3 regions of the Mucilaginibacter sp. CAU 1740 genome follow, and region 2 is predicted to be linked to each of the others. Evidence: riboswitches for the same ligand, from Rfam matches in the RefSeq annotation. Region 2 holds a riboswitch; each other region holds the start of a gene.
What was found. A riboswitch is a leader RNA that binds a small molecule or an ion and turns the genes downstream of it on or off. The one in region 2 is predicted to bind cobalamin.

Region 1: it holds a riboswitch for cobalamin, as region 2 does, so the genes downstream of both, AAFN85_RS02615 (TonB-dependent receptor) here and AAFN85_RS25080 (TonB-dependent receptor) in region 2, are expected to answer to the same signal.
Region 3: it holds a riboswitch for cobalamin, as region 2 does, so the genes downstream of both, metE (5-methyltetrahydropteroyltriglutamate--homocysteine S-methyltransferase) here and AAFN85_RS25080 (TonB-dependent receptor) in region 2, are expected to answer to the same signal.

Annotation. Positions count from the first base shown of each region.
Region 1 is NZ_JBDOQS010000001.1:587,695-595,761, forward strand. Features, by position in the region: gene AAFN85_RS02585 (alkene reductase) at 21-1,088, shown strand; gene AAFN85_RS02590 (NAD(P)H-binding protein) at 1,116-2,003, shown strand; gene AAFN85_RS02595 (SDR family NAD(P)-dependent oxidoreductase) at 2,201-2,974, shown strand; gene AAFN85_RS02600 (helix-turn-helix transcriptional regulator) at 3,071-3,976, shown strand; tRNA gene AAFN85_RS02605 (tRNA-Ala) at 4,050-4,123, opposite strand; gene AAFN85_RS02610 (PQQ-dependent sugar dehydrogenase) at 4,346-5,548, shown strand; cobalamin riboswitch at 5,858-6,061, shown strand; gene AAFN85_RS02615 (TonB-dependent receptor) at 6,165-8,067, shown strand, end outside.
Region 2 is NZ_JBDOQS010000014.1:1,713-9,779, reverse strand. Features, by position in the region: gene AAFN85_RS25100 (nitroreductase) at 1-109, opposite strand, end outside; gene AAFN85_RS25095 (diphthine--ammonia ligase) at 295-1,008, opposite strand; gene AAFN85_RS25090 (Sir2 family NAD-dependent protein deacetylase) at 1,025-1,711, opposite strand; gene AAFN85_RS25085 (DUF6580 family putative transport protein) at 1,799-2,371, opposite strand; gene AAFN85_RS25080 (TonB-dependent receptor) at 2,414-4,357, opposite strand; cobalamin riboswitch at 4,475-4,670, opposite strand; gene AAFN85_RS25075 (SRPBCC family protein) at 4,813-5,547, shown strand; gene AAFN85_RS25070 (hypothetical protein) at 5,582-5,977, opposite strand; gene rplT (50S ribosomal protein L20) at 6,068-6,412, opposite strand; gene rpmI (50S ribosomal protein L35) at 6,495-6,695, opposite strand; gene infC (translation initiation factor IF-3) at 6,780-7,346, opposite strand; gene thrS (threonine--tRNA ligase) at 7,348-8,067, opposite strand, start outside.
Region 3 is NZ_JBDOQS010000015.1:59,908-67,974, reverse strand. Features, by position in the region: gene AAFN85_RS26365 (polysaccharide biosynthesis tyrosine autokinase) at 1-1,485, opposite strand, end outside; gene AAFN85_RS26360 (polysaccharide biosynthesis/export family protein) at 1,490-2,233, opposite strand; gene AAFN85_RS26355 (UpxY family transcription antiterminator) at 2,977-3,513, shown strand; gene AAFN85_RS26350 (hypothetical protein) at 3,601-3,993, shown strand; gene AAFN85_RS26345 (hypothetical protein) at 4,006-4,284, opposite strand; cobalamin riboswitch at 5,083-5,275, shown strand; gene metE (5-methyltetrahydropteroyltriglutamate--homocysteine S-methyltransferase) at 5,456-7,780, shown strand; gene AAFN85_RS26335 (cysteine-rich CWC family protein) at 7,835-8,067, shown strand, end outside.

The DNA.
Region 1 (8,067 bases), on a different contig from region 2:
TACAAAAACAAAACAGCAAAATGAAAAAGTTATTAACGCCGTTCAACAACGGCCCCATACAATTAAAAAATCACGTAGTAATGGCCCCCATGACCCGCAGCCGGGCGTTAGGCAATATCCCTAACGATTTAATGGCTACTTACTACAAACAACGCTCAGGTGCCGGACTGATCATTACCGAAGGCACATCGCCAACTCCCGAAGGTTTGGGTTATCCACGCATCCCCGGTATTTTTTCGGAAGAGCAAATAGAAGGTTGGAAAGCTGTGACCGAAGCTGTGCACGCAAGCGGTTCAAAGATCTTTTTACAATTGATGCATACCGGCAGGATAGCGCATACAGCTAATTTGCCTGAAGGCTATCAGCCGGTAGGCCTATCCAATATTAAAGCAGCGGGCGACATCTTTACCGATGCATATGGAGCACAAGAACACTCCGATCCAATAGCTTTGGATTTGCAAGGCATCGAAAATGTGATTAACGGTTTTGTAAAAGCAGCCCGGAATGCAATACGTGCTGGTTTCGACGGTGTGGAACTTCATGGTGCCAACGGTTATCTGCTGGAGCAATCATTAAACCCGGAGGTAAACAATCGTACTGATGAATACGGCGGAAGCATCGAAAATCGAAGCCGGTTAACCTTGCAGGTGGCGGAAAAAATTGCCGCTGCAATTGGCGCTGAAAAGGTTGGTTTGAGGATCTCCCCGTTTTCTACCCTAAGTGATATGCCCGCCTACAACGAAGAAGAGGTGCACCAAACCTATGTACACCTAAGCAACGAGTTAAATAAGCTGGATATCGCTTATCTGCATATCTCCGATAATCCGGCCATCCCGACAAAAACGCACGAGGCTATCCGCGAAGCTTTCTCCAATATCCTGATTTACTGTAACGGTCTCGACCCTGAAACGGCTGAAGCAAAGCTACAGGATGGCTCGGCTGACCTGGTGGCCTTCGGCAGAAGTTTCCTTGCCAATCCGGATTTTATCAGGAGGGTAGAAAAAAACGAAGCCCTAAACGAGGTTGACTACATGACCTTATATACTCCCGGCGAAGCAGGCTATACTGATTATCCGGTACTTAACTAATCATCTACACATTTAAAACATATCAAAATGAAAATCACAACAACAGGCTCATTAGGTAATGTAGCCAAACCATTAGTACAAAAACTGATAGCGGCAGGTCACGAAGTAACCGTGATCACCACCAAAGCCGACCGTACAAGCGAGATAGAAGCATTAGGTGCCAGGGCGGCGGTAGGTTCAATTAATGATCCAGTCTTCTTAACCGAAGCTTTTAAAAATGCCGATGCCGTTTACACCATGATGCCGCCATCAATGGGTGCTACTAACTTGATCCAAAATATAGCCGATGCAGGCCGTTCATATGCTCAGGCCATTAAAACAGCAGGTGTAACCCGTGTAGTTTTGCTAAGCAGTATAGGCGCGGATGCCGCCGAAGGAACAGGTCCGGTACAAGGTGTGCATCATGTAGAGCAAACCTTCGGTGAATTGGATGGAGTTAACGTCACTGTTTTGAGATCAGGATTTTTCTTTGTGAACTTTTTCAGAGATATACCGCTTATTAAACACAGAAGCATTTTTGGTAATAACTATGGTGGTGATATTCAGCTGGCGTTCACGCATCCTGAAGATATTGCTTCGGCTGCCGCGAACGAACTACAGGTAAAAGGCAATGGCTTTGAAGTTAAATATATAGTAAGTGATATCGCTACTGGAGACGAAATTGCCACCCTGTTTGGTCCTGCAATAGGCAAGCCGGAATTAGTGTGGACAGCTATTCCTGATGAGCAGTTGAAGCAGGGTATGTTATCTGCCGGGTTACCACCAGAGTTGGCTGGGTTGATCACTGAGTTGGGGCAAGGAGTGAGAGCGGGACTTATTACGAAAGATTTTTTTAAGAGCGGCGGAGAAGTGAATGGGAAGATCAAGCTTCAGGATTTCGTTGAAGAGTTTAGGGAGAGGTATCAGCAAGCATAATAATTGATTTTTCATACTTAGTTACTTGAGCAAAAAGCCACTTATAATATTTACAAGTGGCTTTTTTATTGAATGAGGCCTTTGTCATTACAAATACTGTCCTTTTGGGTTAGGTTATAAATCTCCTTGATTTGGTTAAGACGGAAATACAAAGCGGCCCGACCTTTGAGTTGTTACTTATAGATCATTAATTATTTATGGAAAATCAAACAGATAAATCAACCGATAACCAATCTATCGCGTTAATTACAGGCGCTAACCAGGGAGTAGGCTTGCAGATAGCTAAAGAGTTGGCAGCTAATGGGTATATTGTATATGTAGGTTCGCGTAATTTAGATAACGGAAAAAAAGCCGCTACCGAAATTGGTGATAATGCGCATGCTCTTCAGCTGGACGTTACAAAACCCGAAACCATCAGCGATTCCATAGCGCAGATAGAAAAGCATCATGGTCGCCTAGACTTGTTGGTTAATAATGCTGGAATATCGCATGCCGGTAACCCCAATCGCCCTATGGAAGAAATGCTGGCCGATGGCCGGGCTGTTAACGCATCGCTTGATGAGGTGCGGGCCGTATGGGAAACCAATGTGTTTGGAGTTATCAGCGTAACGCAACTGGCACTGCCTTTACTCCGAAAATCTAAAGCTGCCCGAATTGTTAACGTATCAAGCGGACTTGGCTCACTGACCTGGATCGCAGATCCGGCTTGTTGGGCAAGGGAAAACTTCGGCGTTGTTTACGCGGCGTCAAAAACGGCTATGAACGCGGTAACAATGGCTTTCGCTATTGAACTGGAAAAGGAAAATATTAAAGTTAACGCGGTTAGTCCCGGCTTTACTGCAACCGCCCTGAATAATTTCCAGGGGACAGACAGTATTGAGGTTGGCTCGCGTGAGCCTGTTCGGGTAGCCTTAGAAACCGATGGGCCAACAGCTACTTTTACGGGTCCGGATGGTGTGCTGCCATGGTAGTGGATTTTTAATAGTGCAGTTGAAAATTTTTATTTTATGACCGGTGACTGAAACAGTCGCCGGTTATGATTGATATCTTTAATTGAGGAAACCGAAATGCAAAAAGTAACAAAATTAGAAACCATCGCCGATGTACATAGGGCTCACAATATTCCAGGCCCTAATCATCCGCTAATTACAATGCTCGATGCATCAAACGGGTACCTTAAAATGTGCAGCCTTCCTGAAAGCTATGTGTTGAATTTTTACAAAATTACTTTTGTTACTAAGCTGGGTGGTAAAATAAAGTACGGACAGGGTTATTATGATTTTGATGAGGGAAGCATGTTGTTTGCGTCTCCTAATCAAATTATGGGTAGTACTGCGAATTATCAGGATAATCAAGGTTATTCCCTCCTTATCCATCCCGATTTTCTGTTAGGTTATCCGCTTGCGAAGAAGATCAAACAGTTCGGCTTTTTTTCGTACGCTACCAATGAAGCCCTTCATCTCTCAGAAGACGAAAAAGCAACTATAGCCTCCGTTTACGACATTATCCGCAATGAGTTGAACAGTAGGATAGACGATTTTAGTCATGAAGTGATCATCGCCCAGATAGAACTTTTGCTAACCTATGCCAAACGGTTTTATAAGCGCCAGTTTTTAACAAGGCAAGTGGTATCTAATGATTTGCTGCAACAGCTGGAAGATTTGCTTAACGATTATTTTGATGGTCAAGGTGCGATCTCGGCAGGGATCCCAACTGTACAATACCTTGCAGATAAGTTAAATTATACGCCAAATTATTTGAGTGATATGCTGCGTTCGCTTACCGGGCTTAACGCGCAGCAGCACATTCACCATAAGCTGATCGAAAAATCGAAAGAGTTGCTTACCACCACAAGCCAAACAGTGGGGGAGGTGGCATATCGATTAGGATTTGAACATCCTCAATCATTTACCAGGTTGTTTAAGATCAAAACTAAAATGTCGCCTGTTCAGTTTAGGGCGTCGTTTAATTGAGAAGTGGGGGGAGGAGAAATTTTGATAGAAACAAAAAAGGCTTTACAATTTTCGTAAAGCCTTTTATATTTAGTGGAGAATATCGGAGTCGAACCGATGACCTCTTGCATGCCATGCAAGCGCTCTAGCCAGCTGAGCTAATCCCCCGTTGGGTGGGCTGCAAATATAGTATAAGTTGCACATTTCTAAAATATAATTTGATTTTTTTAGCAAGGGGCTATTAACCAATGATTTTAAAGCCTAACCACTGATCTCCAACCGCTAATCACTAAACCCCATGTAACGAAACCCATACACAAAAACCTCCCCGCATTTTATTTTGTTGGTTATATTTGAGTCCGACATCTGTATAATTAACAGTTAATCATCATGCCAATAACCAACAAATCTATTTTAATGGGCGTATTATGCGCCGGTGCCTTCATTGGGCAGGTAAAAGCGCAATCACTGCCGCCTGTTGAAACACAGAAGGCTAACAGCGAATATAAACCTGCTGTTGCAGGTCAAACCCGTATAGGCGGTACGCAAACCAAAACCAAACTGAATGTTACCATTATCAATAAACAGCTTAAATCGCCATGGGCTTTGCGTTGTTTGCCTGATGGTAGGTTTTTGATCACCGAAAAGGGCGGTGCCATGAAAATATTAAAAGCTGATGGCAGCTTTGATAAAGATATAGCCGGCTTGCCAGCCATTGCTGTTGGTGGCCAGGGTGGTTTGCTGGATGTTAATTTCGATTCGTCGTTCACTAAAAACCGCACTTTGTTTTGGACTTATTCTGAGCAGGTAGATGGCGGTTTTCAACTCGCGATAGCTAAAGGAAAGCTATCTGCCGATGATAGCAAGCTTGAAAATGTACAGGTAATTTATCATGCCAAACCGGCTTACAATGGCCATTTGCAGTTCGGCTCGCGTGTGGTGTTTGATAAGCAAGGCAACCTGTTTGTAAGTACAGGTGAGCATGGTGCCGAAGATATCCGCATGAAAGCGCAGGATCTGGGTGCCGCGGTAGGTAAGGTTGTACACATCACCCGCGATGGTAAACCAGTTCCCAATGGCCCGTTCGCTGGTAAAGCCGGCGTACTGCCCGAAATTTATGCTTATGGCTTGCGCAACCCTGAAGGGATGACCATGAACCCATCAACAGGCGAGTTGTGGGAAGCAGAATTTGGTCCGCGGGGTGGTGATGAGATCAATATCATCCGTCCGGGTAAAAATTATGGCTGGCCGGTGGTTACTTATGGTATCGAATACAGCGGGAAGCAGGTAGGGGATGGCATCCAGCAAAAAGAAGGCGTTACCCAGCCAATATACTATTGGGATCCAAGCATCTCGCCATGCGGCATTACTTTTTACACCGGCGACCTTATCCCCGAGTGGAAAAACAATTTGTTTGTTGGCGCGCTCGGCGGTTCGCACATTGCCCGCCTGGTGATCAAAAACAACAAAGTAGTAGCCGAAGAGCGTTTACTTAAAGATAAAAATGAGCGCTGGCGTTCATTGGTTACCGGGAAGGATGGCGCTTTGTATGGCGTTACTGATAATGGCAATTTGTATAGGATAGGAAAGTAATATTTCCTTAGTGCATTTAAACGAAATGATAAAGGATGTTTGTGTCCATAAGTTTTCGTTTAACGAAATGTCATTTCGAACGAGCAGATGGGGAAGAGCGAGGCGCGAGGAGAAATCTTATACGCCATGCAAGCCGATAAGCATGGCGCAGAAGATTTCTTTTTCGCCCCAATGCTCAGCCCGACCCAAGCTCTATCGAAATGACATTTTTTATTTAGGATTGTCTTTTATCTACGACTCCCCCGCATACCCCATCCCACCCAAAAGGTCATTTTACATCCCCGCTTGTTTAATTAAAACTTTAATACCTACCTTTGCCTCGCTTTTGGTTCACGGATATTTTTTATCGTTCGTGATTAAAAGGGAACCCGGTGTAAATCCGGGACTGTCCCGCAGCTGTAAGCTCCATAACACCAAAGCCCATTCTTATTGTCACTGTTAGCCGTTTGGCCGATGGGAAGACAGGGCCGGGGGGAGTAAGTCAGAATACCTGCCATAGCACATATTGATTCATAGCTTTCGGGGATTGAAGCTGGAGTGAGGATACCTTTCGTGTATTTCATTTTTTGTAATTCGTCGTTCTGTTTGCTGTGAGGTTTTTTAACCCACAACACTCATGGATTTAACTGCGCGCCAAACGCCTGCAAAGCGTAATGGCTGTATTAAAGGCATCGTATGGCTTGTTTCCTTCGGGATGGCAACCGTTTTTTGTTGCGCGCAGGTTTCGGCACAAACCCTGGTTGTAAAAAAAGATACCACTCAAAAAGATTCGGCCAAAATTCATCAGCTTAAACAGGTAGAGATAAAAGGCGCTAAAGCCGATGTTCGTAATATTTCCCCCACACCGGTACAGGTTTTAAAAGGCGAGCAACTGCAAAGGCTCAATAGCCTGTCGGTTGCCGATGCGCTACGGTTTTTTAGTGGGGTGCAGTTGAAAGATTATGGAGGTGTTGGTGGCTTGAAAACCGTTAACATCCGAAGCCTTGGCAGCAGCCATGTAGCCATATTTTACGATGGTGTAGAACTGCAAAACGCCCAGAACGGGCAGGTTGATCTCGGCCGTTTCTCGCTCGATAATATGGACGAGGTAGATCTGTACAACGGCCAGAAAAGCGAAACTTTTCAGGCGGCCAAAGGTTTTTCGGCGGCCAGCTCTATTTATCTGCAAGGCGCTAAGCCAAAGTTTGAACCCAGCGAGCATACGCATATCCGCTTCGGCTATAAAATAGGTTCGTTCGGATTAAATAATCCTTCTGTGCTGTGGCAGCAAAAGATCAATAAAAACACCTCTACCTATTTCAGTACCGAATGGACAAAAGCCAACGGCCGTTACAAGTTCAGGTACACCAACGGTGTTTACGATACCACGGCGGTTCGCAATAATACTGATGTAGAATCGTACCGGGTTGAAGGCGGTATCAACAGCTATTCGGAAAGTGGGGAGTGGAATGTTAAAGTATATAGCTACACCTCAAACCGCGGGTTGCCGGGCGCTATCGTATCCAACAAATTTAACTACACCCAGCGCCAGTGGGACCGCAATCAGTTTATCCAGGCCAATTACGAGAGCAACACCCGCAAGCGTTACACTATAGGCATCATCGCCAAATATGCCGACGATTACCTCCGCTATCTCGATCCCGAATTTGTTACTACCACAGGCTTTTTAGATAACCGTTTCAATCAGCACGAACTTTACTTTTCGGTAGCTAACCGTTACCGCATTTTGCCGGTTTGGGATCTCGATCTGTCTACCGATTACCTGCGCAACACCCTCGATGCCAATTTGTATCGGTTCCCATATCCAACCCGCAATCAGGAGTTGGTTTCATTAGCCTCTCAACTTAAATTAAAACGCTTTAATCTTCAGGCTTCAGTTTTGGGCACTTTTGTTGATGATCGCGTAAAGTTGTATGAAGGTGGCGGTAATAAAACAGAATATACCCCGGCTGTAACGGCATCATTGCAGGTTACGCCCGATCTGATGTTGCGCGCTTTTTATAAAAACATTTTCAGGCTACCTACCCTTAATGAGCTGTATTATACTTTCATCGGCAACACCCTGCTTAAACCCGAATATGCAAAGCAGTACGATATTGGTGCTACTTATAACCGTCACTTTGTTGATGGTTTTATCTCTTCATTCTCTATCCAGGGTGACGTTTATTATAATAAAGTAAAAGATAAGATCATCGCGGCCCCCGGCCTAAACCTGTTCAGGTGGACAATGTACAACTTGGGCGACGTTAATATTAAAGGTGCCGAAGTGAACATGCAGCTTGCCAAACAGGTTTCGCGCTATCTTAACCTGAACGCAACTATCAACTATACCTGGCAACAGGCTTTTTATACCGATAACGGGATCACCTATCATTATAACATCCCTTATGTGCCAACAAACAGTGTATCGTTCACGGCATCGGCAGATTATAAAAGTTTCGGCTTTAATTATAGCTACCTATACACTGGTTCGCGCTACAGCCAGCTGAGTGACGATCAAAACCACATTTATAACTACC
Region 2 (8,067 bases):
GGGCCGCAACTTGTGCGTTAGGTATTTTATGACCGTTCATGGCAGCTGGTTTAACCGAACGGCGTGTTTTTATAATTTGAGCGATAGTTGAAAATGTTATAGAATCCATAGAAAAGATGTTATGATATAGAGTTGACGAATTAACTATTTTAAGATCATTGATCGGCCAATATCAAAAAATCAATTTATTAAACCAAATTGATTTTAGCCACATGGACTGAAGGCTTCGCATTGGCCAAATAAATAACAATATTTACACAATGCATTTACGCTGCTATCGGCTTGGATGAAGAATCAAGCAGGTAAAAGGTCGCAATACCAAAAGCCGGCAGGTTTTTCATCGGTTGAAGAAACGCAGGAATCATCAGCATTTTTTGGGGCTTTGTATTCCTTAAAAACTTTTTCGCCTGTTTTGTAAGCGATGGCTCTTTTAAAAATGGGGCCTTTAAAAGTGAAGGTGTGAAACTCGCCGTTTTCACCGCAAACATCAACGTCACCAGGCAAAGAATCGATCAATTCGGGACTGATCTCCCGCCCTACTATCCGCTCTAATCTTTGCTGGGTACAGGCTATCACCGTACCAAAACCAAGCCTTAAAAACTCGTTGATCAACTCACGGGTATCGCGTTTCCATAAAGGGTACAGTCCGGTTAAACCGACCTCGCTTAGTCGAGTATCCCGATAATCTCTCAGATCCTGCAAAAAGATATCTCCGAAAATAGAATGAGTGATGCCCTCACTTTTAAAGTGGGATAAATGATGGCGCATCACCTCGTCGTACTCCTTCATGCCGGGCATTTCTGGTAAACGGATCTGGTACAATGGAATACCGATACTCGCGGCTTGCTCAATTAATAATTCGGTACGTACGCCATGCATGGAGATCCTGTCGGCAGCGTCGTTAACAGTAGTTACCAGGTAGGCGATTTCAATATCGGGATCCTGAAGACAATAGTATAAGGCCAGGGCGCTGTCTTTACCGCCGCTCCAGTTAAAAATGCATTTCAAATTAAGTTGGTTTAGCTTATTCGTTCAATAATTTACTTACAAGCTCAGTTAATCCAACCGAAGCTTTTTCTTCTATTTTGATAACCGGCCCGCGCACATTAACTTCAGGTATTTTCGGGTCGATAATATACTTAGGAACCTCCGGATCAAGGTAGCCGATCAACCCGGCAGCTGGATAAACTGCAAGTGACGATCCTACTAAAATGAAAAGATCAGCACCCGCGCAGATCATCGCGGCCCGCTCAATCATTGGTACAGGTTCGCCAAACCAAACTACGTGCGCACGTAACTGCGAACCAAGTTCACATTTATCGCCCATTTTTAGTTCCCAACCATCTATGGGATAAGTAAGCTCGGGATTAACGCTTGATTGCGAGCGGGTGATGATGCCATGCAAATGCACAACATTGGTTGAGCCGGCACGTTCATGCAGGTCATCTATATTTTGGGTAATAATGGTTACCCGATGTTTCTCTTCTAAAGCTGCAAGTGCAAAGTGAGCGGCGTTGGGCTTGGCATCCAGTACATTTTTACGGCGTTCGTTATAAAATTGCTGCACCATCACCGGGTTCCATTCCCAGGCTTGTGGCGTGGCTACATCTTCAATATTGTAACCTTCCCAAAGGCCGTCACTATCCCTGAATGTTTTTAACCCACTTTCGGCGCTGATGCCCGCACCTGTTAATACAACTATATTTTTCATTTTAATTGATGTAGATGAAAGACCGCGAGGTCATAAAAAAAGCGGATCGCCTTACAACAATCCGCTTTAAATTTAAATGCTTTTATTTTATAAAGCCAGTTGCTTTTTATCCTGCAGAACGGTATACTTACTTTTAGCTAACTCAAAACCGCCAAAAAGAATAGCGCTGAACACCAAAGTACCAATTGCCATATTACGCTCAAAAGGAATAGCTTTAACTAACGATTCGCCATAACCAGCCAGGGTATGCGGATAAAGTGTACCGTACAACCAAGGCAGATCAGTAATTAACCAGTGAATAAGCACCGCAGCAATTGATGACAATAAAACATTGGCAACATTCACCACTTTTAACATACTGCCAACCAATACCATTAATGCGAAACATCCATAAACCCATTCCGCACCGCTGTACCAAAAAGTAAGTTTTGAAGTATATAGGTAATTGATAATAACATCCGTAGTAAACAAGGTTGCCAGCACAGTAACATAACCTTTCCACTTAGATGTAAAATATGCGCCTCCAAATAAAGCGATAGCGCCTACCGGGTTAAAATTGCTCAACTCCTTATACTCAAATGCCAATAGCCTGAAAGCAGCAGCAACCAGTATAATTGCTATTAAAAACAAATTACGTGTATAGTTATCTTTAGTGGTCATATGCCGTAAAATTAATTATAAAATCCGGATAATTGGAATGTGCTATTTAAATTGATACCTGGCACCGAGCACGAAATTGATGCCGCGGGTATTGTATCCTAACCAGTCTACGTATTTAGTATCAAAAACGTTGTTCAGGTCGCCAAAAATATTTAGATTTTTGGTGGCGTTGTATTCCAGGTGCAGATCAACCAGGTTGTAGTGTTTTAAAAGCGCCTGTCCCGAGGCTGAACTGAAATCCACATCGGTACGATTACCGGTGTATTTATAGTTAACGCCAAACTGTAAACCGGTTAACAACTGATAGCTAAAGTTAGCCCCAAAAGTATTTTTTGGCCTGCGGAACAGGTTATCACTTTGACTTCCAATCTCGTTGGTTAGCTTACCGGTTACATAGGCATAATATGCCGAAGCGCTTATTCCATTCGCATGATACTTCAATTCAGATTCAAAACCTTTATCTTTTTGCAATTGCCCGTTTTCGTATATGCCGTAAGGAAAATCATTAATGTTCTTAAAGTAAATTACATCTTTTGTATTTCGCTTAAAAAAAACTGTATTGAATGACAAAGCGTTTTTAACAATCTCCCAATCAAACCCTGCCTCATAAGACGTAGTGATCTCCGGGTTTAGCTTTTGGTTACCATATTCAGAATATAGTTGATACAGCGATGGCGATTTAAATGCAGAAGCAATGGTACCGAATATCTTAAACTGATCGGCCAGGAAGACAGAAGGATTTACTGTATAGGTAAATTTATCGCCATACCTGTTGTGATGATTGTACCTGCCACCTAATTCAAGGTGAAATATATCGTACTTAAAAAACAATGATGTGTAGGCGCTAAAAATATTGGTTGGCGTATCGCCCGCTTTTATAATACTTGGCGGCCCTGCATAACCGGCAGCTTCGTACAGACTGTACTGGCTGGTATTACTATATTTAAAAGCCGCGCCGCTCGTGATATCCAGGTATTTATTCAATTGATAATTAAATACAGCCTCGGCATTGGTTATGCGCCCTGTATTTTTAGTTACCTGGTGAGTGCTATCATTGTCACTTGGTAAATTGGTAAAATTATTCTGAACTGTGTTTTGCGATATGTTTAAATTCAGATCGCCTTTAGGTAAGATCAATTTTGCACCTACGCCGCCAAATACGAATGTGTTTTTATAGGTGTAATCGTTATCACCCGCAAAAGCGCCGTAAGGCAGATCGCCGGTATTACGGCTTGCCTGGAAATTACCATTGAGGATAAACTTCTCTGATAAATTTTGACTGAGGTTTACACTTGCCGAACGTTGATGAAAACCATCTTTCTTAAAGGCGTCATTCCCTGTTTTATCTGTAGCTGCCGAAAAACCTTTGGAATCGGTATTGGATAGGTTAACAGCAAGGGAGGTATTTTTTAACTTGCCACTTACCGAAGCTGCTTCTTTAAAGGTATTATAACTACCGCCGGTAAACATTAAACTCCCGGTTAAGCCCTGGGTTTTAGCTTTTTTGGTAATGATGTTGATCACGCCTGCAACAGCGTCTGAACCGTACAAAGTAGATCCGCTACCTTTTAGGATTTCAATATGATCGATCAGATCAACCGAGAACGCGTTAAGATCATAACTACCATCAATACTTCCGGCGTTATTTACCGGGAAGCCATCAACTAAAATAAGCGTATTACCACTTGATGCGCCACGCAAAAAAACGGAAGTGGCAATACCTGGCGCATTATTAGCGCCTGAAAAGGTGAGCCCCGCTACATTGTTCAATAACTGCGGTAACGATTTGCCCTGCGCCTGATTGATCTCGGCAGAAGAGATCACAGTAACCACCCTAACAATGTCTGATAGTTTTTTAGGTGAGCGTGTTGCCGTAACAACAACAGTATTTAACGTTTTGGTGGTATCCTGCGCCTGGGCCGAACTAAGCGCCACAAAAGGTGCCAAACCCAAACCGAATAAAAATTTCAAGTAGTTTTTTTCCATGTAGTATTTATCAATGAAATAAATGTGTTTTAAAAAGCTAACACGGAAATGAGCACAAATGAAAATACGCCAAACAGATGAGCATTCGCATTCAAGCTTCAATCCCCGAAAGCTTTGAATAATTTACTATGCTTTGGCAGGTTTTCTGACTTACTCCCCTATTGGTCTGGCCTTCCCTCCTGCATTACAAGAAGTGACATTGTTGATTTGACCAAGGTTACAGAGCTTACAGCTGCGGGACAGTTACGGACTTGCACCGTATTCCCTTTTAATTCATTAAATGCTTAATGAAACCTAAAGCGTTGCGAAGGTACAGTAAGTACCTCACAAGGGCAAAATTTTAGCATGAACCATCGATATGAGAAGCCACACTTACACTAAAAAGCAATAAAATTCACTTAAACAAAACTTTAACGATAGCTACAGTGTTTTAAACACATAACTATTAAAAACCTATGGCAACTACAATAGTAAAATATACCGATAACTATCCCGTACTTTACGGAGACGACCGCATAAACCTGAATTGGCCAGAGCGTATTACTTCAATAGCGGGCGGAATGAAGATCGGCTTTTCGGGATTTAAAAATCTTTTCAGTAACCCTTTAGCCAGCATCGTGAAGATTGGCGCAGGCGGTTACCTGCTAAACCGTGGCATAACAGGGCATTGTGAATTATATAAACGTATTGGTAAACTCTCTACAAATCCAATCAATGTAAATATCCGTTCGTCGTTTACCGTTGATAAGCCGAGACAAAAGGTTTATGATTTTTGGCGCAAGCTGGATAACCTTCCGTTATTTATGAAGCACCTCGAAAGTGTTGAAGTTATCGATTCGAAATACTCATACTGGGTTTTAAAGCTACCGCAAAATGTGGCCACGGTGAGTTGGCATGCCGAAATTGTACACGATGAACCAAACGAGATGATTGGCTGGAGTTCCCTGCCCGATTCGATGATCAATAACGCTGGCAAGGTGCGTTTTCAGGATAGCGTTGATGGTACAGGAACTGTAGTTGATGTGGTGATCAGCTATCAGCCACCCGCAGGAGGGCTTGGAGCCGGAATAGCTAAAATATTAAACCCTGTATTTAAAAGCATGGTTGATAAGGATATTCAAAACTTTAAGCAGTACATGGATATCAATAATGATGCTGATGAATTTACTGAGGTGATCATTATTGAATGATCATTAATAAACACATTAAAGGCGCAATGGCATATTACCCATTTGCGCCTTTTACTTTGACTTTTTGTATCTTAGAATACCTGAATACCCTGGCAGGTTCGGGGTCACCTTTTGCAGGTGTATAATTTCGTGGAAATCCTTTTTCCTTGTAAAAATATCCGGTTACTTTAATCCTCATACTATGGAGGCCATCAGGTAGATCATCTGCCTTGATCAGTTTCTTATTTCCCTGTTCAAGATAAATATACTCTGCTTTAGTTGTGTTTAGTCTATCATCGTTAATTACCCATTGCGCACAGGTACAGCCCACATATCCATAACTAACTATTATAGTTGTGGGCGTGTTCTCTAACTTTGATTGGGCCTGATCTTTTTCTATGCAAGCAAAACTTATAGGTATTAGTAATGCCAGAAATCGTAGGTATTTCATTGGTTCAGGAATTTAATGCAAGATATCAAATTCCGTAAAATAAAAAAGGCCGCAAATTGCGGCCCTTTTTGGATATTATCTAAACGATATTTATTTTACTGCATCAACAACTGCTTTGAAAGCATCTGGGTTGTTCATTGCTAAATCAGCTAATACCTTACGGTTTAAACCAATTTCTTTAGCAGTTAATTTACCCATTAACTGAGAGTAAGAAATTCCGTGCTGACGGGCACCAGCGTTGATACGTTGGATCCATAAAGCTCTGAACTCTCTCTTTTTGGTTTTACGGTCGCGGTAAGCGTACTGTAAACCTTTTTCAACTGTGTTTTTTGCAACGGTATAAACCTTGCTACGTGAACCCCAATAACCTTTGGCGAGGTTCATGATCCTTTTCCTGCGTCTTCTCGACGCTACTGCGTTAACTGAACGTGGCATCTTGTTTGTTTTTTGGTAGTGAGTGCCTGCATCTTGAGTGCCGAACTTAAAACTCTATTACCTGGTTTTTAAAAAATGTGAATTACTTTCCGATACAAAGCATACGTTTTACGTTACCCATGTCGGCATCAGATACTAAGCTGGTTTGACCAAGGGCACGCTTACGTTTTGTCGACATCTTGGTTAAGATGTGGCTTTTGTATGCGTTTTTTCTTGCGATTTTACCGGTTCCAGTAAGCTTAAAGCGCTTTTTTGCACTGGAATTGGTTTTCATTTTTGGCATAACTCTATTTATTTGTGTTTAGATAATTAACGTTTCTCAACGTTTTATTTTAATGCACCTCCCTTGCGGCAGGTGCAATTCAAATTATTTTTTAGCTGCTTTAGGGGCAAGGGTTAAAAACATCCTTTTTCCTTCAAGCTTTGGCAATTGCTCTACTTTACCTACTTCTTCTAATGCCTGAGCAAAACGAAGCAGTAAGATCTCGCCTTGTTCTTTGTAAACAATAGCACGGCCTTTAAAGTGTACGTAAGCCCTAACCTTTTCTCCCGATTCAAGGAACTTGATGGCATGCTTCAGTTTAAACTCAAAGTCATGGTCATCAGTGTTCGGTCCGAAACGGATCTCTTTAATAACCGTTTGCTTGGCATTACTTTTTATTTCCTTAAGCTTTTTCTTTTGCTCGTAAATAAACTTATTGTAATCAGTTACTTTACAAACGGGAGGTACGGCGTTTGGAGATATTTCAACCAGGTCCAATTCCTGCTCAGCTGCTATAGCGAGCGCGTCTCTTAATGAAAAGATACCCTGCTCAACGTTATCACCTACAAGGCGAACTTCCTGAGCCCTAATGAATTGGTTAATGTTGTGTTCAGCTTCTTTTTTCTTAAAAGGAAGCCTTGGTCCTCTATTGAAAGGTTTGTTTAATGCCAAGTTATACTGTTATTTCTTTTGTTATTTGTTCTTTAAATTCTTCTATGCTCATACTTCCCAGATCGCCGGCACCGTGTTTACGGACAGAAACCAGCCCTTCGGCAGCTTCTTTTTCACCCACAATCAGCATATAAGGGATTTTTTTAACTTCAGCATCACGTATCTTTCTGCCTATTTTCTCGTCCCTGAAGTCGATTAGCCCGCAAATATCGGAATCTTTTAAGATATCAGAAAGTTTTTTTGCATATTCTTCATATTTTTCTGATATGGGCAGAATGATAAATTGCTCGGGCGATAACCACAACGGGAAATTACCGGCACAGTGCTCAATTAGCACCGCGATAAAGCGCTCCATCGAGCCAAACGGTGCCCTGTGGATCATTACCGGGCGATGTTTCATATTGTCGCTGCCAGTGTATTCCAGTTCAAAGCGCTCAGGCAGGTTATAATCTACCTGGATTGTGCCTAACTGCCATTTACGGCCTAAGGCATCCTTCACCATAAAATCGAGCTTAGGGCCGTAAAATGCAGCTTCGCCGTATTCAACAACAGTTGGCAGGCCTTTCTCGGCAGCAGCTTCAATGATCGCGTTCTCGGCTAAAGCCCAGTTCTCATCTGTACCGATATATTTTGCGCGGTTTTCAGGGTCGCGTAATGATACCTGTGCAATATAATTATCAAAACCTAAAGCTTTAAATACATATAACACCAGATCGATCAC
Region 3 (8,067 bases), on a different contig from region 2:
TACATAAGGTACCTGTTTTTTTGATTTTGGCGATACGTAATACGGTTCTTCTATGGTACGGATACTGGTAATTGTTGAAGCGTAGCTTAATGAAAGTTCCTCTCTTTTTTGTAACAGGTAGATATAAAGGTTTTCTTTAATACCCTGGTGGCGTTTAAAGCCAACGTATTGGCGCTCCTGTCCCGGAATATTTTTAATAGATGCTTCGAAGCCCGAATTGTTATTTTTCAATTCGCGCTGAACTGAGGTTAGCGATTGCTTAATGCCGGCTATGGTTTCTTTAATAGATGTTTTTATCGAACGGATCTGCCTGTTTAAAGGTTCAAATATCGGGTTCTGTTCAGGTGTAGTGGCTAGCATTCTGTCACGCTGCAATTGCAGTTTAGATAGTTGATCAACCAAACTGGTAAGTGTTGGATCAGAAATGCCAAGGGTAGCCGGTACACTTTCCGAATTGCTGCTTGAGTTTACATAGCGTTCAATGCCTTCAATCACATTAAGCTGTACGTTAACATCGTTTAAGCGAACATCGTTGCTTTGAACGTTATCAAGATAAAACTTCGATTTGGAAGAGATATCGGTAAGCCCATTGCTGCTTTTAAAACCCTCAACATCTTTTTCAACGCTGTTCAACTCTCCGGCAACCGATGAAAGCCTATCGTCGATAAACTTAATGGTGCTTTGAGTTACCTTGTTCTTATCCTCAATACTCGAAATTTTATAAACTTTTATTAATTGAGTTAAAAACTGCTTGCCGCGTTCTGGTATCTCGTCTTCCAGTTCCATTTCAATAATGGGGGCCTCTTTGTTTAAGGAAACAACAACGCCATTTTGATACATGGTTACCACATCTTCGGGATTTTGAAGCCCGATGTTAACAGTACGGCCAATGTAATCCTTAAAATAAGGCGTTTTAACTAATTGCCATGTACCTATGCTGTTAGTTAACGTTTTATTGAACTCATATGGCTGCGACTCGCTGTTCTCGGTTTTAATAGTGAACGAGCTGGTATCCTTTATAACTATTGATAATGTCTGCTCTTTCAAAGCAGACCCGCCAGAGCGGATCAGTTTAAAGGTAACAGGGGTAGATACATAAATATCCCTGCTTTTATAAGCATCGGTCTCGCGGTAGCTTGTCCACAATTGCAAGTTGTTCACCACTTCACGTATAAGCGGGCGCGATTTGATCATTTCCAGCTCCGTTTCAATATCTTTTGATTGGCCGGCCAGATCTATCTCGGCAAGGGCTTCCTTGGCGTTATCTGCCTTGGTATCGTCCTTTACTGCAAGTTTTGCTTTAATATCATAAACCGGTTTAATGTTTTTTACATAAAACCAGGCTATGCCAATGGCAATGGCAAAGCTGATAACAAATAATGGCCAGCGGTGCAGGTACTTGTAAAATATTCCGCGGACGTCTTTTGGTGGATTTTCTTCCTGGTCTTCAAAAGACGATGTCAGGAACAGGCGCTCGTTTTTCATGTGGTTAATTTTTTAGTACACTGGTAAGGACAATTGTAATAACTGATAGCGCTGATAGTACAAGGCTAACAGTACGGTAGCTTCTATCGCCCGAGTTGGTTTTGGTTTTATCGGGCTGAACATAGATCACGTCGTTATTTTTAAGGTAATAATACGGCGATTTGAAAATCTCTGCCGATGTAAGATCCAGGTTGATGTACTGACGTTTATTGTCAATTTCACGGATCAGGAGCACGTTGTTACGTATGCCGGTTATATTAAGATCGCCGGCAAGACCTAAGGCTTCAGTTACAGTTATCCGCTCGTTGGCAACCGGATAAACATTTGGCCTGGCAACATCGCCAATAACCGAAATTTTAAAATTCATGATCCGCACATTTGCAGTCGGCTCTTTTAAATAGGTAGTTAGCTTTTTTCGTATCTGCTGTTGTACAACATTGGTTGTTAAGCCGGCTACTTTAACAGTTCCAATTAATGGTAACTGGATATTCCCATCCAGATCAACCAGGTAGCCGCCTTTATTGTTATCGTCTTTCCAGGCCTCGGGATTAAGGCTGCTTACACTTATACTAAGTATATCTTGCGACTGGATAGTAATCGGTGAAAAGTTATCGACGTTATCACTTATCTTATCTGATCTTTTCAGGTCTTGAAAATAAGGTACATTTTTATACGAGTTGCAGGAAGTGCAAATTACCATTGCCGCCAATGCAAAAAGGAGACGGTTTACCATTGAATATATTTTCATGTGTAAATCTTTGTTATTAGATGTATTTGGAGTATTTAAAAAGTAGTTTAATAATCTGGTGCGTTATTGTTTAACGTTGCCTAAGCGGAGAAAAGAGAGGTTTTAACGAGTAAATGGGAGTACTTTATAAAGCTTCGCCATTTCACTTACAGTAATTGTGTTTCTTTGATAAAAAAACAAGCTGTTTATTGATAATCGTTTGCAACTAAATTGTTTTAACCGATAACAATGCCATAAAAGTAGATGAATAATTGCGTTTTTGGCATTTAAATTGAAAACTGCTACAAATGTGTGAAGCAGTGTGCAAAAATTTCACACTTTGTATTGTGTCTTCAATAAAATGAATGATTTTAAGCATCATGTTTTTATTAATTAATTTACAATTAATTGATTTTCAGTTATTTTTATTTATTTAGGTGCTCTCGTTTATTTTCTTCTCATTATATAAAGGAGCTTTGAACTACTTTTTTTGATTGGAGGTACGTTTTTTAAAATCACCTTCATTTTAAAAGCGAAGGATAGCTTGTTGCCGTAAGTTTAGTAGTGATTTGATAAGATATTGTTACTTATTCTATATTATTAAATATGTTTTATTTTTAGTGTTTTTAATATGTGAATTAATATTTATTTAGCAGCCTCGGTTTTTTGGTGAATGGCGTGTGTGGTTTTGAAATGTGTAAAAATGACAGCCGCGGAATTTAATGGTACGATAATTTGTATTACAATTTATAAAAAACCTAACCGTGGAGAATAAATTGTTAAAAATCAAAAGCACTTCGGCCAAGCAATGGATGGTGGTTTATACACGATCCCGGTTCGAGAAAAAAATCGACAAGAATTTAAAAGATCAAAACATTATGTCTTTTTGCCCTGTAATGAGGTCGAAAAACAAATGGGCTGATAGAATTAAAATAGTCGAAACACCTCTTTTTGCCTCATATCTGTTTGTAAATGTAAGCCAGTACGAATATCAAAAGGTTAAAAGTACTTCGGGAGTTTTGAGCTTTGTTTCGCATTGTCAAAAGCCAGTAACCGTAAGCGAACATGAAATTGAACGCATAAGGAAAATTACCGAAACCTACGCAGAAGTAGAGGTTGTGCAACTAAGCAATTTAAATGTAGGGGATAGGGTTAAGATAAAAGAAGGTTCTCTTTTAAATGTAGAGGGTGTTGTAAGCCGTGTAATGGGTAAATTGGTTTTAATGACCATCGAATCATTAGATTGTGCCCTGGTAATAAAAGTGGGTCTTGAGCAACTTGCTTTAAACGAAGCCAGCTAAATTTTGATAAAATTAACCGTTTTATAATTGCAGAGTTAAAGCTTTGTGATCATAAAATCCCAAAAAAACACTAAACTTTTCCTCTATATGGAGTTGCATTACGGTCAGATAATTGAACGAACGATAAGGCGGAAGGGGTATAGCATAAGCGAAGTTGCGCGGTTTGTTAAAGTTAACCGCCGGTCTGTTTATTACTGGTTTGATCAGCAATACCTTAAAAAAGACATTATTTATCAAATAGGATTGTGCTTAAAGCACGATTTTTCTGTCGAATTTCCGCATTTATTTAAGAGTGAAGATTTCGAGCAAGATAGAACTGAAAAAAAATCGGCCGCTGAGTTAGCTGGCGAACAACAGATGCAGGAATATTGGAAAAATAAATACCTGGAAGTGCTTGAAAAATACAACGAGCTTTTAATCAAAACCGCGGTTGTGGGTTGGGATGCAAAACCAGGCGAAGGTAGCAGTGGGCCTGCTTAGCCTGGTTGCTATTTAAAGATTTGAAGTATATATAGTTTTTAAAAAAAGGCTTAATTCTCTCATAAATTTAAGCTGTGGGCGTATAGTCTCTAAGGTCATCTCCGGGTTTTCGTTGTCAATAACCGAATCGGAGATCGAATCTATCATTAATCCAAATCCATCTTTACTGATATCCATAAAGGTAGCACAGTGCTCCAGGAACTCTTTAAATTCAACAGAATTTAATTCAAAACTGATCCCGTTTACAGTTACAGTTCTGTCATCAGCAAGGTGTTTTCTTTCGGCTACCATTTTCACTCTAATGTGATTTAAATTACTTGTATAAATAAATTTAGTAAAGCCCGCGGGTTAGTTTTTGGAAACAACCTTTAGGAATAGTTACTGAACTGTTTTTACGGAGAGTTATTTAAAAAGTTTCGTACTTGGTTGTTTTTTTTTGTTTTAGATTGAATCAAACCAAAACAAAAGTTTTTTTATAGTTAAAAAAATTAATAATTTTAATGTGTATTAATTTGCCCACTGTGGATATTTATACCCGAACTGTTGAATGAAATGCACTGTTGGTGGTTATTTTTTATAGCAGAAGGTTGTGTAGGCAAAAAGACATTTAAACACTGTAACAATATTGTTAAGCAAAATATTGGCTTTTAAAGGCAAGCAGCCACGATTTTCAACTATTTAAATTGTTTTTAATATAATAATTACCCGGAAATTAAATCAAAAATGCAATATTAATATGCCGGACAATCAAAAATAATAATTGGACTTACAGTGTTATTTAAATTACTTCTTTTTGCGATACTAAACCTTATACGATAAAGCAAATTAATTGGTTACATAAAATGTACGAATTTTATGCCACTATTTGTACCCGTTAAAAACAGCGTGATGTTATGCTTGAAACTTGAATTTAATTAATTGATTATCAGTGTTATTTGAAAAATAAAGCACCGGGTCGTCCAGTTGGGAATGCTTGGAAAAGTTTTAAAACACACGGCTTTTTGTGATGTATGTGGAAATTAATAAACAACACTAACTACAACCGATAGCCTGTATCGCTATATTTGCGCAGATATAGTTCTTTACTTTACTTCATCAACCGGTATAGGTTTTACTTAATTGTAAATTAATAGGGAATCGTGTGTAAATCACGAACTGTCGCGCAACTGTAAGTAACACAACAAGTTTTTACCAATAAATACCCACTGTTCCGCTTGTCGGAATGGGAAGGGTGGTAAAAATGTTACAAGTCAGGAGACCTGCCTAATACTGAATTGACAATGCTTTCGCGGTATGAAGCTTAGGTCGAGGTGTTTTGATTTTACTTGTTTTGCCGGGTTTATCGTGCCCTGTGATATGGTATTGCCATATATTCCTTTCTCTCCTTTTCATATTAACAAACATTGCGAAGCTTACCTTAAAGGGCTTTTAACCGATTTATTCATTTAATCAATTAAAAGACATGCTAACGCAAAACTTAGGCTACCCGCGCATTGGTAGCCGACGCGAATTAAAAAAAGTTTGCGAAAACTATTGGGCAGGCAAAACCGGCCTAAAAAACGTGCTTACGGTAGGTAAGTACATCAGGGAAGAAAACTGGTTATTGCAAAAAGAAGCCGGTGTCGATCTGATCCCATCAAACGATTTTTCGTTTTATGATCAGGTACTCGATCATTCTTTTATGTTCGGTGCTATCCCCAAACGCTATCATGAAGTGATAAATCAGAGCGGAAACACCGAACTCGACCTTTATTTCGCCATGGCACGTGGCTATCAAAAGGAGGGGCTGGATGTAGTAGCCATGGAGATGACCAAATGGTTTGATACCAATTATCATTACATAGTACCCGAATTTTATAAAGATCAGCAGTTTAAACTTTTCTCTACCAAAATTATCGACGAGTTTTATGAGGCCAAACAATTAGGTATCCTCAGTAAACCGGTGCTAATTGGCCCTGTATCGTACTTGTTATTAGGAAAAGAAAAAGAGGAGGGCTTTAATCGTATCGATCTGATAAAAAACTTATTGCCCGTTTATTTCGATATCCTCAATAAGTTAAAAGCCCTTGGTGCCGAATGGATCCAATTTGATGAGCCATTTCTGGCGCTTGATATTGATGAAAAAACGGAACGGGTTTTAAAAGATACATACAAGGCTTTAAAGAAAGAATTCCCTTCAATAAAGATCATACTGGCAACTTATTTCGAAAAGCTTGGCGATAATACCGCTTTAGCAACCTCATTGCCTGTGGATGCTTTGCATATTGATCTGGTACGCGCGCCGCAGCAATTGGATGAGGTAATAGCGCATTTGCCAAAAACAACCATCTTATCGTTAGGAGTGGTTGACGGACGTAATATTTGGAAAAACGATTTCGTAAACTCGCTTGGCGTTATCAAAAAAGCGATTGATAAAATAGGAGAGGATAGGGTATGGATAGCTCCTTCATGTTCGCTTATCCACTCGCCATGCGATCTGCAGAACGAAACAAATGAGGATGTGCTCACCGCAGAAATTAAACAATGGCTGGCCTTTGCCCGTCAAAAAATAAGCGAAGTGGTATTGCTGAGCAAACTATCCGAAGCCAATGTGAGCGATGGTAGTTTGCACCAGTTGGCTAAAAACAGGGAAGCCAATGAAGCCCGCCGCACCTCGGCCCTGATCCATAACCAGGTGGTAAAGGCACGGGTAAATGCCATAACCGAAAATGATGCAAAACGCGTAAGTGATTTCCCTGTCCGTAAAGCACAACAACAACAAGTGCTTAACCTGCCGTTATTTGCTACCACAACTATTGGTTCTTTCCCGCAAACAGCCGAAGTAAGGAGCTGGCGCGCCCAGCTTAAAAAAGGAGCGATCACCGAAAAGGAATATGATAAACTGATAGCCGCCGAAACTGAAAAAGCTGTTAGATGGCAGGAAGAAATTGGCCTTGATGTACTGGTTCACGGCGAGTTTGAACGAAACGACATGGTTGAGTACTTTGGCGAGCAACTGGCAGGCTTTACTTTTACAGCCAATGGTTGGGTGCAAAGCTATGGCAGCCGTTGTGTTAAGCCACCTATTATTTATGGCGATGTATCGCGCCCGGAAGCTATGACGGTTAAATGGTCGGCTTATGCCCAGTTTTTAACGCAAAAATGGATGAAGGGGATGTTGACGGGGCCGGTGACTATATTGCAATGGTCGTTTGTAAGGAATGACCAACCTCGTTCTGAAACCTGCACCCAAATAGCGCTGGCTATTCGTGATGAAGTTTGCGATCTGGAAGCGGCAGGTATTAAAATTATCCAAATAGATGAGCCAGCCATACGTGAAGGCCTTCCGCTGCGACGCGCCGACTGGGATAAATACCTGAATTGGGCGGTTACAGCCTTCCGCATCTCGGCCAGCGGCGTTCAGGATACCACGCAGATCCATACCCATATGTGCTATTCGGAGTTTAACGATATTATTAAAAATATAGCTGATATGGATGCCGATGTTATCACCATAGAAACATCACGCTCACAAATGGAACTGCTGGATGTTTTTGCCGATTTTAAATATCCTAATGAGATTGGCCCAGGCGTTTACGATATCCATTCGCCACGAGTGCCCGATCGAAAAGAGATGATCCATCTGTTGAAAAAAGCGCAGGCAGTTATACCTGATGCCCAGCTTTGGGTAAATCCCGATTGCGGCTTAAAAACCCGTGGATGGGACGAAACCAAACGCGCGCTTATCGAAATGGTTGAAGCGGCCAAAGCTATCCGTGAAAGCGTAACGACCGACGTGGTTTTGTAATTATTTTAAAGCTGTGCGCTGTATAGCAGGCGCACAGCTATTTTAATCTGTGTTATGGCTAATCATGAAAATAAAAACTGCCCGCGTTGCAATGCAGCTTTTGAATGTAAGGTGGGTAGTATTTTACTATGCCAGTGTAACGGCATAGCTTTTACAGAACATGAATGGGATTACATCCGCTTAAATTATCATGATTGCTTATGCCGTAAATGTTTACAGATAGTAAAGCATGAAATAAGCACGAGTGCTGTTCAGGAAAAAATGAATACAATACTTGGAGCGATCAA